Regions from separate parts of the Limnohabitans sp. TEGF003 genome, predicted to be linked through region 2. Evidence: predicted binding sites of a transcription regulator. Region 2 holds the regulator's gene; each other region holds the start of a gene.

The links. The regulator sigma-54, encoded in region 2, starts transcription at its own class of promoters, with help from an activator protein. The targets are predictions, from matches to a motif close to TGGCANGNAANCTGCTTT.
Region 1: ACZ5RT_RS14555 (TorF family putative porin) is a predicted target of sigma-54. The motif match lies at 1,879-1,896, and genes of this name have one in related genera.
Region 3: ACZ5RT_RS16055 (ammonium transporter) is a predicted target of sigma-54. The motif match lies at 4,177-4,194, and genes of this name have one in related genera.

The regions. Positions count from the first base shown of each region.
Region 1 covers NZ_AP029225.1:3,047,685-3,053,440, reverse strand. The annotation lists gene ACZ5RT_RS14565 (hypothetical protein) at 1-101, opposite strand, end outside; gene ACZ5RT_RS14560 (YifB family Mg chelatase-like AAA ATPase) at 203-1,735, opposite strand; gene ACZ5RT_RS14555 (TorF family putative porin) at 1,934-2,683, shown strand; gene glnK (P-II family nitrogen regulator) at 2,712-3,050, shown strand; gene ACZ5RT_RS14545 (ammonium transporter) at 3,074-4,609, shown strand; gene ACZ5RT_RS14540 (LysR family transcriptional regulator) at 4,718-5,596, opposite strand; gene ACZ5RT_RS14535 (PCC domain-containing protein) at 5,743-5,756, shown strand, end outside.
Region 2 covers NZ_AP029225.1:2,714,070-2,719,825, reverse strand. The annotation lists gene ACZ5RT_RS12880 (THUMP domain-containing class I SAM-dependent RNA methyltransferase) at 1-936, opposite strand, end outside; gene ACZ5RT_RS12875 (RNA polymerase factor sigma-54) at 947-2,488, opposite strand; gene lptB (LPS export ABC transporter ATP-binding protein) at 2,526-3,284, opposite strand; gene lptA (lipopolysaccharide transport periplasmic protein LptA) at 3,281-3,910, opposite strand; gene ACZ5RT_RS12860 (thiol:disulfide interchange protein DsbA/DsbL) at 4,068-4,736, opposite strand; gene ACZ5RT_RS12855 (SPOR domain-containing protein) at 4,764-5,414, opposite strand; gene argS (arginine--tRNA ligase) at 5,426-5,756, opposite strand, start outside.
Region 3 covers NZ_AP029225.1:3,375,136-3,380,891, forward strand. The annotation lists gene ACZ5RT_RS16030 (Bcr/CflA family efflux MFS transporter) at 1-751, opposite strand, end outside; gene metW (methionine biosynthesis protein MetW) at 753-1,337, opposite strand; gene metX (homoserine O-succinyltransferase MetX) at 1,334-2,488, opposite strand; gene ACZ5RT_RS16045 (formate/nitrite transporter family protein) at 2,689-3,504, shown strand; gene ACZ5RT_RS16050 (TMEM165/GDT1 family protein) at 3,530-4,096, opposite strand; gene ACZ5RT_RS16055 (ammonium transporter) at 4,265-5,467, shown strand; gene ACZ5RT_RS16060 (RNA recognition motif domain-containing protein) at 5,696-5,756, shown strand, end outside.

The sequences.
Region 1 (5,756 bases), 330 kb from region 2:
TGGTGCCCATGGCCATGACCGTGGGGGCCCCCAGCCAAGGCCTGTGTGCTCACGGCCCCCAGGGACAGCGCCATCACCAAAGTACCCAAAGTCTTTTTCATCGTTTGCCTCTCCAGGAGTGTGTCCAACCTTAACGCGCCCGTCAGGCCGGTGCCGACAAAGCCCCTGTGGAGGTGTTTTCAGTTGTAACCGGCGCTGCGCGTCAGGATTCCTTGAGCACCCGCCGGTACTGCACCGCTTCGGCCACGTGTGCGGCGGCAATGGTGTCGCTGCCGGCCAGATCAGCGATGGTGCGGGCGACTTTCAGGCTGCGGTGGGTGCTGCGTCCGCTCCAGCCGAGCTTGGCGGCAGCCTTTTGCAGCAAGCTGGTGGCGCTGTCGTCCAGACGTGAATGGGTGTCGATGGCCTGGCCTTGCAACGCCGCGTTGGCGCAGCCTTGCCGGGCCAGCGCCCGTTCACGGGCGGCCAGGCTGCGGGCCGCAATGGCCTTGGTGCTTTCGCCGGGCGGGGCGTTCAGCAGGTCTTGTGCACTCAGGCTGGGCACTTCGATGTGCAAATCGATCCGGTCGAGCAGTGGCCCGCTGAGCTTGCCCTGGTAGCGGCTGACCTGGTCGGGCGAGCAGCGGCAGGCCCGCGTGCTGCTGCCCAGGTAGCCGCAGGGGCAGGGGTTCATGGCGGCGACCAGCTGAAAACGCGCTGGAAACTCGGCCCGCCGCGCTGCCCGGGCGATGGTGATCGTGCCGCTCTCCAGCGGTTCGCGCAGGGCTTCCAAAGCGGCTCTTGGAAACTCCGGGAGTTCGTCCAGGAACAGCACCCCATGGTGCGCCAGTGAAATTTCTCCAGGTCGGGGCGGCGAGCCCCCACCGACCAAAGCCACGGCACTGGCCGAATGGTGCGGCTGGCCGGTGGGGCGTTGCGCCCAGCGGGCCAAATCGAAGCGCCCGGCCAGGCTGGCCACCGCCGCCGACTCCAGCGCGTCTTCGATCGACATGGGCGGCAGCAAACCCGCAAAGCGCTGGGCCAGCATGGATTTGCCCGAGCCCGGTGGGCCGACCATGAGCAGCGAGTGGCCTCCTGCGGCGGCGATTTCCAGCACCCGTTTCACGCCGGCTTGGCCTTTCACATCGGCCAGGTCGGCGTAGCGTGGTGGTGCATGGGGCACAGAGGTCGCCATGCGCACCCAGCCCTCGCCCGGCTCCGGCGGGGGCTCGTTGGAGGGTGGCAGGAACTGTTGCACCACGTCGAGCAAATGCCGGGCCCGGAAGACTTCGGCGTCTGGTGCGAGGGCGGCCTCTTCGGCGCTGCCTGGGGGCAACACCAGCCGGGTGCGCACGTGTTGCTGGCGCAGCACCAGGCTCATGGCCAGGGCGCCACGCACCGGGCGCAGTTCGCCCGACAGCGACAACTCGCCCGCGAATTCGTAGCCTTCCAGCTTGCTGGCGTCGATCTGCCCGCTGGCGGCCAATATGCCCAGCGCAATCGGCAAGTCCAGCCGCCCGGAGTCTTTGGGCAAGTCCGCCGGGGCCAGGTTGACGGTGATGCGTTTGTTGTGCGGAAAGTCCAGCCCGCTGTTTTGCAAGGCTGAACGCACCCTTTCGCGGGCTTCCTTGACCTCGACATCGGCCAAGCCCACCAAGGTGAAGCTGGGCAGACCATTGGCCAGATGCACCTCGACGGTGACGGCGGGCGCTTGCAGGCCGACCAATGCGCGGCTGTGCACCAAACTGAGACTCATATCCTCTCCCTGCCCCATGCTGGTGCATGGTGTGTGTCCGTGCACGCAGATCATGCGCACGGATCTTGTTGGAATGCCATTCAAGCACGCACAGAGCGGGCATGCACTGGTAAATGCCCTTGGTGATGGGGTCTGAAGTGAGTTGGCACGCTATCTGCATGAGGTGCTTGTCCTTTCTTCACTTTTTTGGAGTTCACCATGAAAAAAATCCTCGTTCCTTCCCTGATGGCTCTGGCTTTGGGTTCTGTGAGCGGTTTGGCACAAGCCCAGACGGCGACTCCCGAGAGCAGCCTGTCCTTCAATGTGGGCGTGACCAGCGACTACCGTTACCGTGGCATTTCCCAGTCCCGTCTGCAGCCCGCTTTGCAAGGTGGTGTGGATTACGCCGACAAGAGTGGTTTTTATGTGGGCGCTTGGGGTTCCACGATCAAGTTCATCAAAGACTCTGGCGCTTCCAAAGGCAATGTCGAACTTGACTTGTATGGTGGCTACAAAGGTACTGTGGGGGCTGTTGCGTACGACGTTGGTTTCTTGCGCTATGAATACGTGGGCAACAAGCTTGGTGAAGTTCCGCTTTACGCAAATGCCAACACCAGCGAGGTTTACGGTGCGGCAACGTTTGGCGTTGTGACTGCTAAGTACTCTCATTCGTTGACCAACGTGTTTGGTACCCCTAACAGCAAAAACAGCTATTACCTTGACTTGAGCGCTGCTTTTGATCTGGGCAATGGTTTTACTTTGGTGCCGCATGTGGGTCATCAAATGGTCAAAAACAATGACGCCGGGACATACACCGATTACGCCCTGACACTCTCCAAAGATTTGGGTAATGGCTTGACAGCCAGCGCTGCTTTGGTGGGCACTGACGCAGACAAGGTGTTCTACACACTCAAAGATAAATTCAACGGCAAGTCTGGAGTGACAGTCGGCCTGAAGTACGCCTTCTAAGCCCCACAAAAACACACAAGGAGCCAACATGAAACTGGTGACCGCCATCATCAAACCCTTCAAGCTGGACGAGGTGCGTGAAGCACTTTCGGGCATCGGAGTGCAGGGCATCACCGTGACCGAAGTCAAAGGCTTCGGTCGTCAAAAAGGCCACACCGAGCTGTACCGCGGCGCGGAATACGTGGTCGACTTTTTGCCCAAAGTGAAGATCGAAGCCGCTGTCTCGGACGAACTGGTCGAGCGTGTGATCGAAGCCATCGAGTCCGGTGCCCGCACCGGCAAGATCGGCGACGGCAAGATCTTCGTGTACGACCTCGAGCAAGTGGTTCGCATCCGCACCGGTGAAACCGGCGCAGAAGCCCTTTGATGGACAAGAAAGAGAGTCGATAAATGAAAAAACTACTCGCTACCCTGGCCTTGGGCCTGAGTCTGGGTCTTGGTGTGTTCGGCACGGCGTCTGTCGCCACCGCACAAACCACTGCCCCTGCTGCCGTGACGGCACCAGCGGCTGAAGCCAAACCGGACGCAGCACCCGCCCCTGCAGCACCTGCTGCTGCGGCCCCCGCTGCAGCCGAAACCGCACCCGCACCCGTGCCCAACAAGGGCGACATCGCCTGGATGATGGTGTCCACCATCCTCGTGATCCTGATGGTCATTCCGGGCCTGGCCCTGTTCTACGGTGGCTTGGTGCGCAGCAAGAACATGCTGTCGGTGTTGATGCAGGTCGTGGTCACTTTCTCGATGATCACCGTGCTGTGGTTCATCTACGGCTACAGCCTGGCCTTCACCGAGGGCAACGCCTTCATTGGGGGCTTTGACCGCCTGTTCATGAAAGGCATCTGGGACAACGTGGGCGGCACCTTTGCCAACGCGGCCACCTTCAGCAAGGGCGTGGTCATTCCCGAGATCTCGTTTGCCGCTTTCCAGGCCACCTTCGCAGGCATCACCTGTGCGCTGATCGTCGGCGCATTCGCCGAGCGCATCAAGTTCTCTGCCGTGCTCGCTTTCATGGTGCTGTGGTTCACCTTCAGCTACCTGCCTGTGGCGCACATGGTCTGGTTCTGGATGGGCCCTGACGCCTACACCGCCAAGGAAGTGGCCGACGAAATGACCAGCAAGGCCGGCCTGATCTGGCAGTGGGGTGCACTGGACTTCGCAGGCGGCACGGTGGTGCACATCAACGCCGCTGTGGCGGGTCTGGTGGGTGCCTTCATGGTGGGCAAGCGCATCGGTTATGGCCGTGAAGCCATGGCGCCGCACAGCCTGACTTTGACCATGGTGGGCGCGTCCTTGCTGTGGGTGGGCTGGTTTGGTTTCAACGCCGGCTCGGCGCTGGAAGCCAACGGTTTCGCAGCCCTGGCCTTCATCAACACCTTGGTCGCCACAGCCGGTGCGGTGCTGGCCTGGTGCGTGGGTGAAGCCCTGATGCGCGGCAAAGCCTCCATGCTGGGTGCCGCTTCGGGTGCAGTGGCCGGCCTGGTCGCCATCACGCCCGCCGCAGGCAACGTCGGCCTCGGCGGTGGTCTGGTGATCGGCATCGTGGCAGGTTTTGCTTGCCTGTGGGGTGTGAACGGCCTGAAGAAGATGCTGGGTGCAGACGACTCGCTGGACGTGTTCGGTGTGCACGGTGTGGGCGGTATCGTCGGTGCCTTGCTGACCGGCGTGTTCAACTCGCCCGCCTTGGGTGGCCCGAGCGCCGTGGGTGACTGGGTCACCGTGGCCATGGTCACGCCAGACGCTTACTCCATCGCCGCTCAGGTCTGGACACAGGCCAAGGCTGTGCTGCTGACCATCGTCTGGTCGGGTGTGGTCTCGGTGGTCGCCTTCAAGATCGTGGACTTGACCATCGGTCTGCGTGTCACGGAAGAAGAAGAGCGCGAAGGTCTGGACATCTCTTCGCACGGTGAGTCGGCCTACCACGGCTAAAGCCGGTCAAGGCAAACCTCATGGCAAAGGGTGGCGCAAGCCACCCTTTGTTCATCGTGTCTTCAGCCCGCAACGCTTCGGCCCTGCGGGCTGTTTTTTGGGCGGGCCCTATTTGACCTTGGGCAGCATCTGCCGGAAGGCTTGCAAAACGGGGGACTGGTCGGATGACCGCCAGACGGCTTCGGTGGCCACCAGGGGTTTGTCGCCGCGCAGGGGTCGGTAGACCACACCTTGGCGTTGCAGCGCCTGCACACAGGCTGGCACCAGCGCCACGCCCAAGCCGCCGCTGACCATGCTGACGATGGTGTGCATCTGGCGGGCGCTGAAAATTTGCGGGCTGAAACCGTGCTTCATGCAAGTGGCCACGATGGCGTCGAACATCATCGGGCCGTTGTGCCGCTCAAAGCCCAGAAATTGCTCTTGCGCCAGTTTGCCCAAGGACACCGTGGTCTGTGCGGCGGCCGGGTGGTGTTCGGGCAAAGCCACCACCAGGGGCTCGTGCAGCACCAGTTGCGCATCCAGCGTGGGCGGCAGGTCCGAGGTCTGGAACACCAGGCCCAGGTCGATGCGCCCACTTTCCACGTCGTGGATCAGCTGGTCGGTGGTGCCTTCGAGCAAAGACACCTTGACCCGGGGGTAGTCCTGCGTGAAGCGCCGCAGCAGCGGCGGCAAAAACGAATAAGCGGGCAGGCTGATGAAGCCGATGGTCAGCGAGCCCATCAGGCCTTGGGCCGCTTCCTGGGCGCGGCGGCGCATCAGATCGGCCGAGGCCAGCACCGCATAGGCGTCTTGCAGGGCCTCTGCTCCGGCCGGGGTCAGGGCGATGCGGCGCGAGGTGCGTTCGAGCAGGCGCACGCCCAATTCGTCTTCGAGCTCCTTGATGGCGAGGCTGACCGGGGGCTGGGTGAGGTGCAGGCGTTGGGCGGCACGGCCGAAGTGGAGTTCTTCGGCCACAGCGACAAAACACCGCAGGTGGCGCATGTCCATTGATATTTTTTGCAAATAGATTGATCTGTAAAGTAAATTTAACAGAAACAAAGCGAGGCCCTGAATTGGTCTCAAAATACAAACCCAAAGCGACCCCACGAGGTCGAGCCAAGAACAGATGGCCAACACAGGCCAGGAGACATGACATGGCAGCTCCCGC
Region 2 (5,756 bases):
CTCGCCATAAGGCGGGTTGAGCAGCATGACGCCGGGCGTCTCGCTGGGCGGCATGCGTTGCAGCGCATCCCCGCCCCGGAACTCGATCACACCTGACACGCCTGCGCGTTCTGCGTTGCGCTCGGCAAAGTCAACCATGCGGAAGGCCACATCGCTGCCAAAAACCGGCGCTGTGGGTTCGTGTTCGTGGTCGCGGGCTTCTTCGATCAGGCCTTGCCAGACGTGGTTCTGGAAGGGCAGCAATTTCTCGAAGCCAAAGCGGCGCTGCAAACCAGGCGCGATGCCGCAGGCGATTTGCGCCGCTTCGATCGGGATGGTGCCGCTGCCGCAGCAGGGGTCGTACAGGGGCACGGTGGCGTCCCAGCCACTGGCCGCGATCATGGCGGCGGCCAGGGTTTCCTTCAAAGGCGCGTCGCCCTTGTCGGTGCGCCAGCCGCGCTTGAACAGTGGCTCGCCCGAGGTGTCGATGTAGAGCGTGGCCGTTTCGGGTGTCAGGTGTGCGTAGATGCGCACGTCGGGCCAGCTGGTGTCCACGCTGGGGCGCTCGCCGCGTTTGGCGCGAAAACGGTCGGCTACTGCGTCCTTGATTTTGAGCGCGGCAAAGTTCAGGCTGTTGAGCGGGCTGTGCTGCGCGGTGATGTCGATCTTGAAGGTCTGTTTGGGCGTGAACCAGATTTCCCAGGCCACTTCGCTGGCGGCGTTGTACAGGTCGTTTTCGTTGCGGTAGTCGGTGACCGACAGCTGTACCAGCACGCGCTGGGTCAGGCGGCTGTGCAGGTTGATGCGCATGGCGTCGCGCCACGAGGCGCGGGCCATCACGCCGCCACGGCCCGTGAGCAGGTCGTGGCCCGTCAGACCCGTGATGGCGTGCACCTCGTCGGCCAAAAAGCCCTCAACGCCCGCGGCGCAAGGCATGAACAGGTTCAATGAATTCACTCAAATACTCTCAAAGGGTTTTGCGCAGGTTGGCGGGCGCGATCTTCAGGGCTTCGCGGTACTTGGCCACCGTGCGGCGGGCGCAGTCGATGCCTTGCTCTTTCAGCATCTCGGAAATCTGGTTGTCCGACAGCGGTTTGGTGGGTTTTTCGGCGGCGACAAACTGCTTGATGAGCGCCCGCACGGCGGTGCTCGATGCAGCGCTGCCGCTGTCGGTGCCCAGGCCCGAGCCGAAGAAATACTTCAGCTCAAACGTGCCTTGCGGCGTGGCCATGTATTTGGCCGTGGTCACGCGGCTGATGGTGGACTCGTGCATGCCCAGCTCGTCGGCGATCTCGCGCAGCACCAGCGGGCGCATGGCCAGCTCGCCGTGTGTGAGGAAGTTTTTCTGCCGCTCCACGATGGCGGTGGACACGCGCAAGATGGTGTCAAAGCGCTGCTGGATGTTCTTGATGAACCAGCGCGCTTCTTGCAGGCGCTGCTGCAGGCCTGCATGGTTGTCGCCTTTGCCGCCGCGCAGGGCGTTGGCATAGATGTCGTGCACGCGCAGCTTGGGCATCACGTCGGGGTTGAGCTGGATGCGGAATTTGGGCGTGGCCGTCTTGCTGGTGTTCACCACCAGCACGTCGGGGATGATGATGTTTTGCTCGGCCTGCACAAAGGGGCGGCCGGGTTTGGGTTCAAGCCGGGCGATGAAGGCGATGGCGGCTTTGACCACGGCTTCGCTCAGGCCACAGGCCACCGCCAGCCGTTTGAAGTCGCGCTTGGCCAGCATTTCCAGAGGTTGGGCGCAGATGGCCAGCGCCGCTTGTGCCACTTCGTCGTTTGGGTCGTCTTGCAGCCAGGCCTTGATCTGGATGCGCAGGCACTCGGCCAGGTCGCGTGCGCCCACGCCCACGGGTTCGAGCGACTGCAGCAAACCCAGCGCCACGGTGAAACGGTGCACCAGTTCGTCGATCTGTTCGTAGTCGTCTGTGCCTGCCAAGCTGGCCGCTAGTTCGGGCAGGGTGTCGGTCAGGTAGCCGTCGTCGCTGAGCGATTCGATCAGAAAGCGCAGCGCGGCACGGTCCACTTCGGACAGGCGCAGCGACAGCGCCTGACGGTGCAAAAAGTCGGTCAGCGAGCCGCTGCTGCGGGCCAGGTCGATGGCGTCGGCGGTTTCTTCGCCGTTGTTTTGGCGCGGTGCGGCGTCGCCACCCCATTCGCTGTCGTCGGGTCGCATGTCCACGCTGCCGTCGCCGTCCCAGCTTTCGGCCACATCGGTCACGGCTTCGTCGCGGGTTTCGCTGGCGCTGTCGTCGCTGCTGCTCGTTGTGCTGGCGCTTTCGCTGACCCGGTCGCCCAAACTGACATGGGTGTCGGCCTGGTCCAGGCCAAAGGCCTCGGCAGTTGCTTCTTCTTCGGCGCGTTCCAGAAAGGGGTTGTCGTCCAGCATCTGATCGACCTCTTGTGACAGCTCCAGGGTGGACAGCTGCAGCAGGCGAATCGATTGTTGCAACTGGGGCGTGAGCGCCAGGTGCTGGGACATGCGAAGCGACAGGCCGGGCTTCATGGCTGCGCTTTCAAATCGAGAACGGGCTGGGTGTGCATCACATCCTGAAGTGTTCGCCCAGGTACACCCGGCGCACATCGGCGTTGGTCACGATCTCGTCGGGCGTGCCTTCGGCCAGCACACGGCCTTCGCTGATGATGTAGGCGTGGTCGCAAATGCCCAGCGTCTCGCGCACGTTATGGTCGGTGATCAGCACACCGATACCCCGCTGCTTGAGGAAGGCAATGATGCGCTGGATCTCGATCACCGCGATCGGGTCGATGCCGGCAAAAGGCTCGTCCAGCAAAATGAAGCGCGGGTCGGTGGCCAAGGCGCGGGCAATCTCCACGCGGCGGCGCTCACCACCGGACAGCGCCACCGCAGGCGAGTCGCGCAGGTGGTCCACCCGCAAATCGTTCAGCAATTCGGTCAGGCGTTTTTCGATGTCGGTAGACGACAAGCCCCGACCTTGTGCATCGGTTTGCAGCTCCAAAATGGCGCGCACATTCTCGGCCACCGTCAACTTGCGGAAGATGGACGCCTCTTGCGGCAAATACGACAAGCCCATGCGCGAGCGCTTGTGGATGGGCATGCGGGTGACGTCTTCGCCGTCGATCAGGATCTGCCCACCATCGGCCCGCACCAGGCCCACGATCATGTAAAACGAGGTGGTTTTGCCCGCGCCGTTGGGGCCCAGCAGACCGACGACTTCGCCTTTGTCCACTTGCACCGACACGTCATGCACCACCTTGCGGCTGCCATAGGCTTTTTGCAGGTGGTGGGCTTCCAGTCGGCTGGTGAGCACAGCTTCGCTCATGGCTTGCTGCTTTCAGCCGTGCCGGGGCTGACCCGCAGGGCCGGAATGGCCGGGCTGGGCGCAGGTGGCGTGGTGGCCGGATTGGTTTTCCGGGGGGTCAGCACCGCACGCACGCGTTGGTCGCGCGGGTCGGTGGCTTTGGTGCCTGCAGCGGGGCGGTCCACCGTCATCACTTCGGTGGTGTTGTTGAACACGATTTTCTGGCCGTTGATCTGATCGGCCAACACCGTGCCACGCAAGATGCGCACTTCGGCCCGCTGGATCAAGGTGACCACGTCGGCCTTGCTGTCGTAGATGGCCATTTCGCCTTCACCCTCGGTGAATTCGTCCACGCCTTCGCGCTTTTGGCGAAAAAACACCCGCTCATTCGGGGCGGCCCAAACGTGGGCGATTTGCTGGCCTTCCTTGTCTTGCTGCACCTCCATGCGGGCGCCACGCAGCACCATCGTGCCTTTGAAGGCCACCACCTGGCCTGTGAAGATGGTGAGCAATTTGTTCTCGTCGTGGCGCATGGCATCCGCCTCGATCAGCATGGGTTTGTCGCGGTCGGCCTTTTCGGCCCAGGCGGGCATGCCGAACAAACCCAGCCCTGAGGCAAGGAGGCCGATGGTGCGGAGAATTTTCATTGAGGGCATGAATCTTGCTGGTGACGAATTTTGATTGTAGGCGCAAGCCAGGCTGTATCGGCGGCGCAGGCATGCCTGTGGCGTAAAAAAACCCGCACTGGCCTGGGCCGGGCGGGCTCTGCGTTGGGCCACCCCCCTCGGGGCTGCACGCAGGGTTTTATTTTTTCGCGGTCGGGGCGCTGGCCGGGCTGGTGCGCGACTGGGCAATCAGGGATTCCGCGACTTTCAGGGCGCGGTCCATGCTGCCCGCCAGGGTGCCATCGATGTAGTAACGGCCTGCCACGCCCAAAGAAGGCACGCCTTCGACCTTGTATTCGTTTTGCAGCTGCACCGCCCGCTTGAGTTTGGTGGCCACACCAAAGGATTTGTAGATGTCGTTGAACTTGGCTTTGTCCACGCCTTGCTTCTCGGCCCAGGCCAGCACGCTGGCGTCGGTGTTGAGCATCAACTTCTCCACATGGATCGCGGCAAACACCTTGGGGTGGAGCGTTTCCATCAGGTTCATGGCCTCGATCGTGAAAAACAGGCGCTGCTGAGGGGCAAAGTCATCACGGAAGGACACGGGGATGCGGCGCACCACCACGTCTTTCGGGGCGTTTTTCACCCATTGGGCAAAGCCGGGCTCAAAGGCGTTGCAGTGCGGGCAGCTGTACCAGAAGAACTCGATGACCTCGATCTTGCCCGCGCCGGCTTCGGTGGCGACGGCACGGTCCAGCGTCAGAAAGTCCTTGCCGGATTTGAACAGGGCGGCCTGAGCCCAGGCCACAGGTGCGCTCAGCCAGGCGCTGGCGCTCAGCAAGGCGGAAGAGAAGAGACGGCGTTTCATGGACATGCTCCAAATAAGGGGGCGGGTTCAGCGCTGAACCCGGACCAGGGTGTTTTCAATGCCGCTGCCTTCCAGGCGGGCGCGGATGCGTTCGGCGGCGGCTTTGTCTGCAAAGGGCCCCAAGCGTACGCGATACACCGTGCGTCCGGCTTGATCCCGCTCAGAAACCTTGGCGTCCAGACCCATTAAGGCCAGCTTGGCTTTTTGGGCGTCGGCATCGCTGCTGGTTCGGTAGGCCCCCACCTGGATCACGTAGTCAAAGGGGTCGGCCGCATTGGCGGGCGTGGCAGGGGTGCTCAAACCGGATTTGGACTTGGCCAAATCGCCCAGCGGATCGGCGGTGACAGCTGGGCGTGGTTCGGATTTGGGTGCTTCTGCGGCGCTTTTGCCCGCGGTGCCCGAAGCGGATTTGTCGGTGGCCGCGTCAGCCGCAGGTGCACTGGGCGCGGCAGGGGCTTCGGCGGGTGGCTTGGGCTGGAACACGCTGTTCGGGTTCCAGTCCTTGTTCTTTTCGGTTTCCTGCACGTCCTGGTCGGTGCTGCGGGTCTGGTTTTTGTTGGAAAACGGCGTGGGCACCTTGGTCACATAAATGGCCACGGCCAAAGCCACGGCCAGACCCAGCACCAGGCCGATGATGAAGCCCAGAAAAGTACCGCCGCGTTGGCTGTGGAGTTGCATGATCCGTCCCATCACATTTTTTGCGGGGCCGACACGCCCAGCACTTTCAGGCCGTTGCGCAGCACCTGCGCGGTGGCGGCCACCAGGGCCAGACGCGCTTGTTTGACCGCATCGTCGTCCACCAGAATGCGCTCGGCGTCGTAGTAGCTGTGGTACAGCGAGGCCAGGTCGCGCAAATAGAAGGTCACGTCGTGCGGCGCGAAGTCGTTGGCCGCAGACGTCAGCATCTCGGGGTACTTGGCCAGGGCCAGCATCAGCGCGTGGGCCTGCGGGCTTTGCAGCGGCGACAGGTCGGCTTTGGCCAAGCTGGCCACATCGCCACCCCAGGCCGCCAACACCGAG
Region 3 (5,756 bases), 660 kb from region 2:
TGCCGTAACCCTTGAGCACGATCGGAGCCCCGGCGAGGAAGGCATAAAACGTGGCGGTGGTCGCGGCAAGGATGGCGACATAGAGCAAAAAACGCGGCTCGCGCAGCAAACGGGCGTAAGCGCTGAGCATGGACCGCAGCCAGTGGCCCGGTGCAGGCGCAGGTTTGGCCACACGCGGCAAACCCAGCCACGCGGCCACCAGCAGCACCGCCGCCAGCACCGCCAGCAGCACGAAGTTGGTCTGCCAGCCGTAGCGCACATGGATCTGCCCGCCGATCAGCGTGGCCAGCGGCGGGCACATGCCCAGCGCCATGCCGATGTAGGCCATGACGCGGGTGCGCTGTGGCCCGGTGAACAGGTCTTGCACCATGGAGCGGCTGACCACCATGCTGGCCGCGCTGCCTGCGCCTTGCAGCACACGGGCAGCGGTGAGCGTGGCGATGTCGGTGGCCAGTGCGGCCATGACCGAGGCCAGCCCCGCCACCACCAGGCCCAGCATCAAGATGGGTTTGCGCCCATGCCGGTCAGACAGCGGGCCGTACACCAGCTGCAACACGCCGTAGGCGACCACATAGCCACTGAAGGTCAGTTGCACATCGGCCTGGCGGGTGTTGAAGAGGGTGCCCCACTCCTGCATGGAGGGCAGGCACAGCGTCATGGCCAGCAGGCCAAAGGCGATTTGGGCCAGCACATTGGCGATCAGCCAGGGGCCGTGAGCGCGCGGGCCCTGGTTGGCTGGTGTGCTGGTCATCTCAGCTGCGCTGCAGTTTGTACACCGCTGTGCCGGCCATCAGGTTGGGCAACACACGCACTTCCTGTCCCTGTTGCAGACCGAAGGCATCCACCACCTGCAGGTGGTTTTTACGGGCCAGATCGCCAAAGTCGGCAAAGGTGCCCACGCGGATGTTGGGCGTGTCGTACCACTGGTAAGGCAGGCGTTTGGTCACCGGCATGCGGCCTTGCAGCACGCTCAGGCGGTTGAACCAGTGCGCAAAGTTGGGGAAGGCCACGATGCCCACGCGGCCCACACGCACCGTTTCGCGCAACATGGTTTCGGCGTTGCGCAGGTGTTGCAGGGTGTCGATTTGCAGCACCACGTCAAACGATTGGTCGGCAAACAGGCTCAGGCCTTCGTCCAGGTTGAGCTGGATCACGTTCACGCCGCGCTGTACGCAGGCGTGCACATTGGCGTCGTCCAGCTCCACGCCGTAGCCGGTGCAAGCATTGTGTTGTTGCAGGTGGGCCAGCAAAGCGCCATCGCCGCAGCCCAAATCGAGCACGCGGGCGCCGTGCGGTACCAGCCGCGCAATGGCTTGCATGATCAGGGGGTCGCTCATGCTGCACCTCCTTCGTTCAAAGTCTTCGCCATGTTGTCAAAGTAAGAGCGCACCACATTCAGGTAACGCGCATCGTCGAGCAAAAAGGCGTCGTGTCCGTGGGGTGCGTCGATTTCGGCATAGCTCACGTCGCGGCGGTTGTCGAGCAGGGCCTTGACCATCTCGCGGCTGCGGGCGGGCGAGAAGCGCCAGTCGGTGGTAAAGCTGACCAGCAAAAATTTGCAGCGGGCACGGGCAAAAGCCTGCGACAAATCGCCGCCAAAGGCGCGGGCCGGGTCAAAGTAATCGAGCGCCCGGGTGATCAGCAAATAGGTGTTGGCGTCAAAGTACTCGCTGAATTTGTCGCCCTGGTAGCGCAGGTAGCTTTCGATTTGGAACTCCACTTCCTGTGTGGAGTATTTGTAGCCGGTGGCGTTGTGCGTCACCGCCGCACGCAGCTCGCGGCCAAACTTTTCGTTCATCACGTCGTCGCTCAGGTACGTGATGTGGCCGATCATGCGGGCGATGCGCAGACCGCGCTTGGGCACCACGCCGTGTTCGTAAAAGTGCCCGGCATGAAAATCCGGGTCGGTCACGATGGCGCGGCGGGCCACCTCGTTGAATGCGATGTTTTCGGCGTTCAGGTTGGGGGCGCTGGCCACCACCACCGCGTGCTTCATGCGCTCGGGGTATTGCAGCGTCCAGCTCAGCGCCTGCATGCCGCCCAGACTGCCGCCCATCACGGCGGCCAGTTGTTCAATGCCCAAGGCGTCGAGCAAACGGGCCTGGGCGTTGACCCAGTCTTCGACGGTGACCACCGGGAAATCCGCGCCATACACGCGCCCGGTGTCGGGGTTGATGTGCATGGGGCCGGTGGAGCCAAAGCACGAACCCAGGTTGTTCACGCCGATCACAAAAAAGCGGTCGGTGTCCAGGGACTTGCCGGGGCCGATCATGTTGTCCCACCAGCCCACATTGTGGGGTTGGTCGGCGTACACGCCCGCCACATGGTGCGAGGCGTTGAGCGCGTGGCAGATCAGCACCGCGTTGGACTTGTCGGCGTTGAGCGTGCCGTAGGTTTCGTAGCTCAGCGAATAGCCACGGATGGACGCACCGCTTTGCAAAGGCAAAGGGGCTTCAAACAGCATGCTTTGGGATTCGGCGATCAGCATCGAATGTGTTCAGGTGTACAAAAAACAAAACCCGGCTTCGCAGTCAGCTGGGCCGGGCTTCAGTGGGTTGAAACACACGCCATTTAGCTGAATTTCGAAACCAGGGGTTCCGGCGCCCGCAATCGGGTTCAAATCGGCGTATGAAGCAAGTATAAGGGCGAAGATCAAGCCCCCGTCAGAAGCATGCATCAGGAGCACACATGTCAGAACTTTATGGCTCGGACGCCTACAGTCCCGTCGAAATCGCCCGCCGCATCGAGTCGGTGGGCGAAGCCAAGGCCCGCATGGCGGTGCTCCCGCTGGCTTTGCTCGGGGTGCTGGCTGGCGCCTTCATCGGGCTGGGGGCCATGCTGTTTGTGCTGGTCAAGTCCGACCCGACGCTGGGTTTTGCCACCAGTGCCGTGCTGGGCGGACTGGTGTTTGCCATGGGTTTGCTGATGGTGGTGGTGGCCGGGGCCGAGCTGTTCACCGGCAACAACCTGATCGTCATGGCCTGGGCCGATGGCCGGGTCAGCACGGCACAGGTGCTGCGCAACTGGGTCATTGTGTGCCTGGCCAATTTTGTCGGCGCGGCCGGTCTGGCGCTGCTGGTGTTCGCCAGCGGCCACGCCAGCCTGAACGGCGGCGCGATTGGCCAGAAGGTGGTGCAGATCGCTGTGGCCAAGCAGGAGTTGCCCTTTGTCACGGCCTTGCTGCGCGGGGTGCTGTGCAATGTGCTGGTGTGCATGGCCGTGTGGATGGCCATGGCCGGGCGCAGCGTGACCGACAAAGCGGTGGCCGTGGCGCTGCCGGTGATGGCCTTTGTGGCGGCGGGCTTTGAACACAGCATCGCCAACATGTACCTGATGCCGCTGGCCATGCTGTTGCAGCAAAGCGGCCTGACGGGCTACCCCGCCGTCACCTGGGGCGGCATGCTGGGCAATTGGCTGCCGGTGATTCTGGGCAATCTTCTGGGCGGCGCGGTGCTGGTGGCTGGGGTTTACCACGTCATTTACAAGCGCCAGCCTTCGGCTTGAGGCCTGCGCCGGCAGAAACCTGCGCTCAGGCGCCCCAGCCCGATAAAGCAATCACGCCCAACACGGCAAAAATGCCCGCCGAGATCAGGTGCACCAGGCGCAGCGGCACGCGTTTGGTGATGGCGTCGCCCAGCCACACCACCGGGGCGTTGGCCAGCATCATGCCCAGCGTGGTGCCGGCCACCACGGCGAACCAGGCGTTGTATTGGGCGGCCAGCATGACGGTGGCGATCTGCGTCTTGTCGCCCATCTCGGCCAGAAAGAACGCCACCACCGTGGTCACGAACACCCCCATGCGCGGGGCGCTGTCGCCCTCTTCGTCGTCCAGCTTGTCGGGGATCAGCATCCACACCGCCATGGCGATGAAGGACGCGCCCAGCACCCAGCGCAGCACATCGGGGCCCATCATGGTGGTGACCCAGCTGCCCACGGCCCCGGCCAGGCCATGGTTGGCCAGCGTGGCCACCAGAATGCCCAGCACGATGGGCCAAGGTTTGCGAAAACGGGCGGCCAGCACCAGCGACAACAGTTGGGTTTTGTCGCCCATTTCAGCCAGGGCCACGATGCCGGTGGAGACGAGGAATGCTTCCATGTGAATGTGCCGCGCGGAATTCAAAAAAGAAGAATCTTACGTGAGTGACCTGAAGGTGCTGGTTTGATGCGCATCAATTTGGGCCTATTTCTTGCTTTTGTTTGGTGCGCCGAGGGTTTTTGAGCCCTTTATGCACCAAATCAATTCAAAAATCCTCAAGAGACGGTCATGGAAGCACTGAAACAGGGCGCGGATGCGCTATTTATTTTGTTGGGCGGCATCATGGTGCTGGCCATGCACGCCGGTTTTGCCTTTTTGGAGCTGGGCACCGTCCGCAAAAAGAACCAGGTCAATGCGCTGGTGAAGATCCTGGTGGATTTTTCGGTCTCCACGGTGGTTTATTTTGTGGTGGGTTACAGCGTGGCCTACGGCACCACCTTTTTTGTCGGAGCCGAGCAGCTGGCCGCCAAGAACGGTTATGACCTGGTCAAGTTCTTCTTTCTGCTGACCTTCGCTGCCGCCATTCCCGCCATCATTTCGGGCGGGATTGCCGAGCGGGCCAAGTTCTGGCCCCAGCTGATCGCGACCGCCGTGATCGTGGGCTTTGTTTACCCCTTTTTCGAGGGCATCGCCTGGAACCAGCACTTTGGCGTGCAGGCCTGGATCAAGGCGCTGACGGGCGATGAGTTCCATGACTTTGCGGGCTCGGTGGTGGTCCACGCCATGGGCGGCTGGATCGCTTTGCCCGCGGTGGTCTTGCTCGGTGCCCGCTACAACCGCTACCGCAAGGACGGTCAGGTCTCGGCTCACCCGCCGTCGAGCATCCCGTTTCTGGCTTTGGGCTCGTGGATTCTGATCGTTGGCTGGTTCGGCTTCAATGTGATGAGTGCCCAGACCTTGGACAAGATTTCGGGTCTGGTGGCGGTCAACTCCCTGATGGCGATGGTGGGCGGCACTTTGGCGGCTTTGTTGCTGGGCAAGAACGACCCCGGCTTTGTGCACAACGGCCCTTTGGCGGGTTTGGTGGCGGTGTGTGCGGGCTCTGACCTGATGCACCCGTTTGGTGCTTTGGTCACTGGCGCGGTGGCGGGTGCCCTGTTTGTGGTGATGTTCACCCTGACCCAGAACAAATGGAAGATCGACGATGTGCTGGGCGTCTGGCCCTTGCATGGCATTTGCGGTGCCTGGGGCGGGATTGCTGCTGGCATTTTTGGTGCCACCGGTCTGGGTGGATTGGGCGGCGTCAACCTCATGGCGCAATGGATCGGTACTGCGCTGGGCGTGGCTTGGGCTTTGCTGGGCGGGGTGCTGGTCTATGGTGTCCTGAAATGGACGTTGGGCCTGAAACTCAGCCCGGAAGAAGAGTACGACGGTGCTGATTTGAGTGTCCACAAAATCAGCGCCACACCGGACCGTGAAGTGAGTTGGTAAAACAACAGATTGGTGCGGCAGACCACATTCTGCGCGGCTTCGGGGGATTACCCCTTGCGTTTTTTTTTGTTTTATCACTCATAATTGCCGGACTTCACTGTCAGAAGCAGCGAAGTCATGTTTGCGGTGACCAGATCAGTTTCGCTTTCCTTCCGATGTTTTCAGGTTTGTTGAATGCGTTTTCGGAGCTCCATCGCTTTTATCTCTGTGTTTTGAGGAGTCCCTTTCATGGGCAACAAACTTTACGTCGGCAACCTGCCTTACTCGGTTCGCGACGGCGATCTGGAAC